2 regions of the Streptomyces sp. DSM 116793 genome follow, and region 1 is predicted to be linked to the other one. Evidence: riboswitches for the same ligand, from Rfam matches in the RefSeq annotation. Region 1 holds a riboswitch; the other holds the start of a gene.
What was found. A riboswitch is a leader RNA that binds a small molecule or an ion and turns the genes downstream of it on or off. The one in region 1 is predicted to bind cobalamin.

Region 1 (3,402 bases):
CCGCAGCAGGGCTTCGCCGCGCAGACCAGTGCGGCCACCGCCATCCTCGCCTCCTCGCACCTCGGCTTCTCGCTCTCCACCACCCAAGTCTGCTCGGGTGCCGTGCTGGGCTCGGGCCTGGGCCGCAAGGGCGGGGTGGTGCACTGGTCGACGGCCACCCGGATGCTGGCGGCCTGGTGTCTGACGCTGCCCGCCGCGGGCCTGGTCGGCGCGGGCGCCGAGTTCCTCACCCGGCAGGGCACCTGGGGCGTCGCCGTCACCGGTGTACTCCTGGTCACCGGCGCGGTCGTCATCTACGCGCTGTCCCGCCGCAGGCCCGTCGACCGCAGCAACGTCAACGCCTCCGAGGCCGAGTTGGACGCCGCCGCCGGTCCGCGGCCCACCCCGGTCGCCACCACCACCCCGCCGCCCGCGGATACGCCCTCCGGTGCGCAACCGGGGCCCACCGGCGCCGCAGCGCGAGCCGGCGGCCGCGCCCGTCCCGGGTCACCGGGCGAGTCGCCGCAGGTCACCGAGCCGCCCCAGGTCACCGTCCCCGCGTCGCTCGCCCCCGGGACGGTCCCGGCACCCGCTCCCGCCGCCCCCGTCGCCGAGCCCTCCAAACCGGCCGCGGTCTGATCCGCCGCCGGCCACGGGAAGGCCGCACCGGATTGTCGACCTGACGACTTACCAGCCCACCTCCCCCGCCGCGTCCGCCGACCGAATCACCCATAGCCTCATCGACTCCTCACCCCCCGCTCCCCGCCCCGCCCCCGCCCACTCGTCGATCCCCGGTCCCCGGTCCGTCGATCCCTCGATCCCTCGATCCGTCGACTCACGGCTCACGGACTCACGGACACGTGGGCTCGCCGACTCATGGACTCGCGAGCGATCCGACCCACCGAACCCCCGGCTCACCGGCTCACCGACCGACCGGCTCACCGACCCCACCGACCCACCAACCCCACCGGCCCGGGGACTCATCGACCCACGGACTCGTCCGTCCCCGGCACCCGGCAATCCGGCAGCCGTCCCACCGGCAGACAGGAAACAGGCACGCCATGCACATCGACTGGGCAGCACTCGGCTCCGTCTTCGGAGTGAGCCTCATGGTCACCGTGGCCCTGGTGGGCCTGTTCGCGCTCGGCATCGCCGGGCTCTCCAGAGGCGAGTCGGCCACCGCAAGGGGCGGCAGCGCCGCCCTCGCCCTCACCGGCGCGTACTCCTGCTTCGCGCTCTGCGCGGCGGCCGTCGCCTTCGGTATCCATCTCATCGTCTCCTGACCGTCATCTCCTGACCGTCATCGCCTCCTGGCCGGAACCCGCGTCCCCGGCGGGCCCCACCGTGCCGTGTGGGCCTGCGCACACTCTCCCGCCGCAGGTCAGCGGCTGGTTGACGGGGCCCGCGGGGCATGGTGGACTGCCGGGGCAAGTACGGCGGCAGGAGAGGAAGCCGGTGCGAGTCCGGCGCGGTCCCGCCACTGTCACCGGGGAGCGCTCCCCCACTCGGACGTCACGGCCCACAGGGCTGGAAGGCCGGGGGAGCTCGCGGATCCGGGAGCCAGGAGACTCTCGCCGTCGTCCCGTCGAGCCAGGGCGCGGACCCTGAGTGAGGACACACACCGATGCCGGGACGGCACACGGCCTTCTCCCGACGCGGGGTCATACCCCCCGCCCTTCTTCCCACCGCCGTCGGCGCCACCGCGGGGCTCCTGGCCGATCTGGTACTCGCCGACCCGCACCGCGGGCATCCCGTCGCCGCGTTCGGCCGCGCCGCGGGTGCCGTGGAGCGTCTGCTGTGGCGCGACCACCGCGGCTGGGGCGCCCTGCACACCGCCCTGTGCGCGGGCGGCGCGGTGGGCCTCGCCCTGCTGGCCACCCGCGCGGTGCACCGCTCCCCCGCCGCCTCCGGCGCCCTGACCGCCGCCGCGACATGGGCGGTGGTGGGCGGCACGTCACTGGGCCGCGAGGCACGGGCGATCGGCGCCGCGCTGGCCGCCGGCGACGTGCCGGAGGCCCGGCGGCTGCTGCCGCACCTGTGCGGCCGCGACCCCGAGGCGCTGGACGCCTCCCAACTCGCCCGCGCCGTGGTGGAGTCCGTCGCGGAGAACACCTCCGACGCCGTTGTCGGCGCCCTGTTCTGGGGCGCCGTGGCCGGGGTGCCGGGCCTGGTGGGCTTCCGGGCCGTCAACACCCTGGACGCCATGGTCGGCCACAAGTCCCCCCGGTACCGCCGGTTCGGCTGGGCGGCGGCCCGCCTCGACGACCTCGTGGGCCGCCCGGGCGCCCGGCTGACGGCGGCCCTCGCCGCGGCGCTCGGCCCCGACCCGGCCGGGGCGGTGCGGGTGTGGCGCGCCGACGCACACCGGCACCCCAGCCCGAACGCCGGAGTGGTGGAGGCGGCGTTCGCGGGTGCGCTGGGGGTACGGCTCGGCGGCGCGCTGGCCTACGGCGGCCGCGCGGAGCAGCGTCCCGTGCTGGGCGGCGGGGGACGGGACGTGACCGTGGCCGACGTCGAGCGGGCGGTGCGGCTGTCCCGGCGGGTGAGCTGGGGCGCGCTGGCCGTGCTGGTCGCCGCCGGGCTCTGCCGGCCGCGCGTGGGCGCCGCCCGGCGGTCCCGCCCCGTCCGTTCGGGCTCACGGCGCACCGGGGCGGCCTGGCAGGGCGCCGTATGAGCCACGGGCTGCTGGTGGCCGGCACCACGTCCGACGCCGGGAAGAGCGTGGTCACCGCCGGGATCTGCCGGTGGCTGGCGCGACGGGGCGTGCGGGTGGCGCCGTTCAAGGCGCAGAACATGTCACTGAATTCGTTCGTCACCCGCGAGGGCGCCGAGATCGGCCGGGCGCAGGCGATGCAGGCGCAGGCGGCGCGGGTGGAGCCGAGCGTGCTGATGAACCCGGTGCTGCTCAAGCCGGGCGGCGACCGGCGCAGCCAGGTGGTGCTGATGGGCCGCCCGGTCGGCGAGATGAGTGCGCGCGGGTACCACGGCGGGCGGCAGGAGCGGCTGCTCGGCACCGTGCTGGACTGCCTCACGGAACTGCGCGCCGCGCACGACGTGGTGGTCTGCGAGGGCGCCGGGTCACCCGCCGAGATCAACCTGCGCCGCACCGACATCGTGAACATGGGCCTCGCCCGGGCCGCCGGGCTGCCCGTGCTGGTCGTGGGAGACATCGACCGCGGCGGCGTCTTCGCCTCCTTCTTCGGCACCCTCGCCCTGCTGGACAAGGCGGACCAGGCGCTGGTGGCCGGGTTCCTCGTCAACAAGTTCCGGGGCGACGTGACGCTGCTCGAACCGGGCCTCGAAACGCTGCGGGACCTCACCGGGCGGGCCACGTACGGGGTGCTGCCGTTCCGGACCGGCCTCGGCATCGACGAGGAGGACGGGCTGCGCATCTCGCTGCGCGGCACCGTGCGCGAGAGCACG
Region 2 (3,402 bases), 3.4 Mb from region 1:
GACTGCTCGCCGCGTTCGGCGTGGGGGCCTCCGTGGGGGTCGCAGCCGCCGGCCGAGGGCGGGGCCTGGGGCCCGCCCTCGGTCTCCTGCCGCTGGGCTGGGCGGTGCTGGCGGTGACCGGCCCGTACCCGCCGGCGCTGTTCGCCGCGACGGTGGTCCAGGGTGCGCTGTCCTTCTTCGCCGGGTCCGTGCTGGTGAGCCGCGTACTGTCCGCCGCGTCCGACGCGCCCTCGCTGGCCGGTTCGTTCGCCACGGCGGCCCTCAACGCCGGGGCGTTCGCGGGACCTCTCCTGGCCGGGGCCACCACGGCGGGCCACGCCTACGCCCACGCGGCGTGGACCAGCGCGGCCCTGGCCACCACGGCCGCGCTCACCCACGCCACGGCACGCAACCGCCCCCCTCACCCCGCACCCCCCTCCACCCCATAGGGGCTCGCCCCCCGAGTGCCCGCCCCCACACTCGCCCGCGCCACGCACGGCGGACCACCGCGTGGGGAGGACCCGACCCGGCAGACGAAGTTCCTCCTTCCGGTCCTACTTCCCGGCCGCCGTCAAGAAGCGGGGCTGCACCTGAGCGGCGCGCCCCGGAGGGGCGCGGGGCGGGGGTCGCGGGCGTGCGGCGGTGGAGGCGGCTGGGCTCCTGCCTGCCTCCCCCAGAGGTGCCCGAGAGGTACCCCAGAGGTACCCCAGAGGTACCCCAGGCACAGCCCCGCGCCCTTTCGGGGCGCGCCCCACGCGGTGACCCGTACCATTCGGTTGACCGAGACGGCGCGGGCCCGCGCAGGGCCCGAGGGAGGAAGCCGGTGTGAGTCCGGCGCGGTCCCGCCACTGTGAACCCGGTCCGGGGTGACCCCGGACCGGGCGAGTCAGGAACTCCCGCCGTCCTCACGACCACCCGGGGCGTGGACACCCCGAGGAAGGCCCCGCATGATCCTGCTGCTGTCGACCTCCGACACGGACCTGCTCAGCGCCCGCGCCGCCACCGGCCCCGTCCGCTACCGGTACGCGAACCCGGCCCGGCTCTCCCTGGACGAGCTGCCCGCCCTGCTCGACGGGGCCGACCTCGTCGTCGTCCGCCTCCTCGGCGGCATCCGGGCCTGGCAGGACGGTCTCGACCTGCTGCTCGGCCGGGACGCGGCCGGGGCCGGGGCACCGGGCGCCGCGGCGGGTGCGGGCGGGCACGGCGCACCCGGTGTGCCCCGCCTCCCCGTGGTCGTCCTCACCGGCGAACAGGCCCCGGACGCCCAGCTCATGGCCGCCTCCACGGTGCCCATCGGCATCGCCGCCGAGGCGCACGCCTACCTGGCGCACGGCGGCCCGGGCAACCTGGAGCAGCTCGCCCGGTTCCTCTCCGACACCGTCCTGCTCACCGGCCACGGCTTCGAACCGCCCGCCCCCGCCCCCACCTGGGGCCCCCTGGAACGCACCGAACGCACCACCGGTCCGACGGCCGCGCCCGCCCCCGCAGCGACACCCGCCCCCGACCCGGCCCCCCTCCCCACCGTCGCCGTCCTCTACTACCGAGCCCACCACATGAGCGGGAACACCGCCTTCGTGGAGGCGCTGTGCACCGCCATCGAGGACGCCGGGGCGCGCGCCCTCCCGCTGTACGTCGCCTCCCTGCGCTCCCCGGAGCCGGAGCTGATCGACGAGCTGCGGGCGGCCGACGCGATCGTCACCACCGTGCTCGCCGCGGGCGGCAGCCGGCCCGCCGAGGCGCAGGCAGGCGGCGACGACGAGGCGTGGGACGCGGGCGCGCTCGCCGCGCTCGACGTGCCCGTCCTCCAGGCGCTCTGCCTGACGAGCTCCCGCAGCGCGTGGGAGGAGAACGACGAGGGGGTCTCGCCGCTGGACGCGGCGAGCCAGATCGCGGTGCCCGAGTTCGACGGCCGGCTGATCACCGTCCCGTTCTCGTTCAAGGAGATCGACGAGGACGGGCTGCCGTCGTACGTGGCCGACCCGGAGCGGGCCGCCCGGGTCGCCGGAATCGCCGTCCGGCACGCCCGCCTGCGGCACATACCCGCGGCGGACAAGCGCCTGGCGCTGGTCCTGTCGGCGTACCCGACGAAGCACTCCCGGATCGGCAACGCCGTCGGCCTGGACACCCCCGCCTCCGCGGTGGCGCTGCTGCGCCGGCTGCGGGCGGAGGGTTACGACCTCGGGGCGGCCGACCCGGAGACGGGCGTGCCCGCCGTGCCGGGGCTGGCCTCCGGCGACGGGGACGAGCTGATCCGGGCGCTGATCGACGCGGGCGGCCACGACCAGGACTGGCTGACGGAGGAGCAGCTCGCCCGCAACCCGGTGCGCATCCCCGCCGCCGACTACCTGCGCTGGTACGCCACCCTCCCGAAGGAGCTGCGGGACGAGGTCGAGCGGCACTGGGGGCCGCCGCCGGGGGAGATGTTCGTCGACCACAGCCGGACCGACCACAGCCGGACCGACCACAGCCGGACCGGCCACAGCCGGACCGCGGCGGGAGCGGGCTCCGGCGGCGCACCGACCGGGGGGGCCGGCACCGCGAGCGGCGCGGACGCCGGGGACGCCGGGGATATCGTGCTGGCCGCGCTCCGGCACGGCAACGTCCTCATCATGATCCAGCCGCCGCGCGGCTTCGGCGAGAACCCGATCGCGATCTACCACGACCCGGACCTGCCGCCGTCCCACCACTACCTGGCCGCCTACCGCTGGCTCGCCGCGCCCACCGCGGACGGGGGCTTCGGCGCGGACGCCGTGATCCACCTGGGCAAGCACGGCAACCTGGAGTGGCTGCCGGGCAAGAACGCGGGCCTGTCCGCGGCGTGTGCGCCGGACGCGGCGCTGGGCGACCTGCCGTTGGTGTACCCGTTCCTGGTGAACGACCCGGGCGAGGGCACCCAGGCCAAGCGCCGGGCGCACGCCACCCTCGTCGACCACCTGGTGCCGCCGATGGCCCGCGCCGACTCCTACGGCGACATCGCCCGCCTGGAGCAGCTCCTCGACGAGCACGCGCAGATCGCGGCGATGGATCCGGCGAAGCTGCCGGCGATCCGCGCCCAGATCTGGACGCTGATCCAGGCCGCGCGGCTCGACCACGACCTGGGCCTCGACGACCGGCCCGACGACGACGGCTTCGACGACCTGATCCTGCACGTGGACGGCTGGCTCTGCGAGGTGAAGGACGCGCAGATCCGCGACGGCCTGCATGTGCTGGGGTCGGCGCCGGCCGGCGCCGACCGGGTCAACCTGGTGCTGGCGATCCTGCGGGCCCGCCAGATCTGGGGCGGTGGCGAGGCGCTGCCCGGGCTGCGCGAGGCGCTCGGCCTGGACGAGTCCGCGGCGGCCCGCGGTGCGGCCGACGCCGCCGAGGAGCAGGCCCGCGGCCTGGTCGAGGCGATGGAGGACGCGGGCTGGGACCCGGCGGCCG

Region 2: another riboswitch for cobalamin. It lies ahead of cobN (cobaltochelatase subunit CobN); the one in region 1 lies ahead of ACSMXW_RS05365 (cobalamin biosynthesis protein).

Annotation. Positions count from the first base shown of each region.
Region 1 covers NZ_CM170494.1:1,258,253-1,261,654, forward strand. The annotation lists gene ACSMXW_RS05355 (anion permease) at 1-618, shown strand, start outside; gene ACSMXW_RS05360 (hypothetical protein) at 1,041-1,262, shown strand; cobalamin riboswitch at 1,426-1,549, shown strand; gene ACSMXW_RS05365 (cobalamin biosynthesis protein) at 1,604-2,653, shown strand; gene ACSMXW_RS05370 (cobyric acid synthase) at 2,650-3,402, shown strand, end outside.
Region 2 covers NZ_CM170494.1:4,695,286-4,698,687, forward strand. The annotation lists gene ACSMXW_RS18215 (Cmx/CmrA family chloramphenicol efflux MFS transporter) at 1-428, shown strand, start outside; cobalamin riboswitch at 751-895, shown strand; gene cobN (cobaltochelatase subunit CobN) at 1,194-3,402, shown strand, end outside.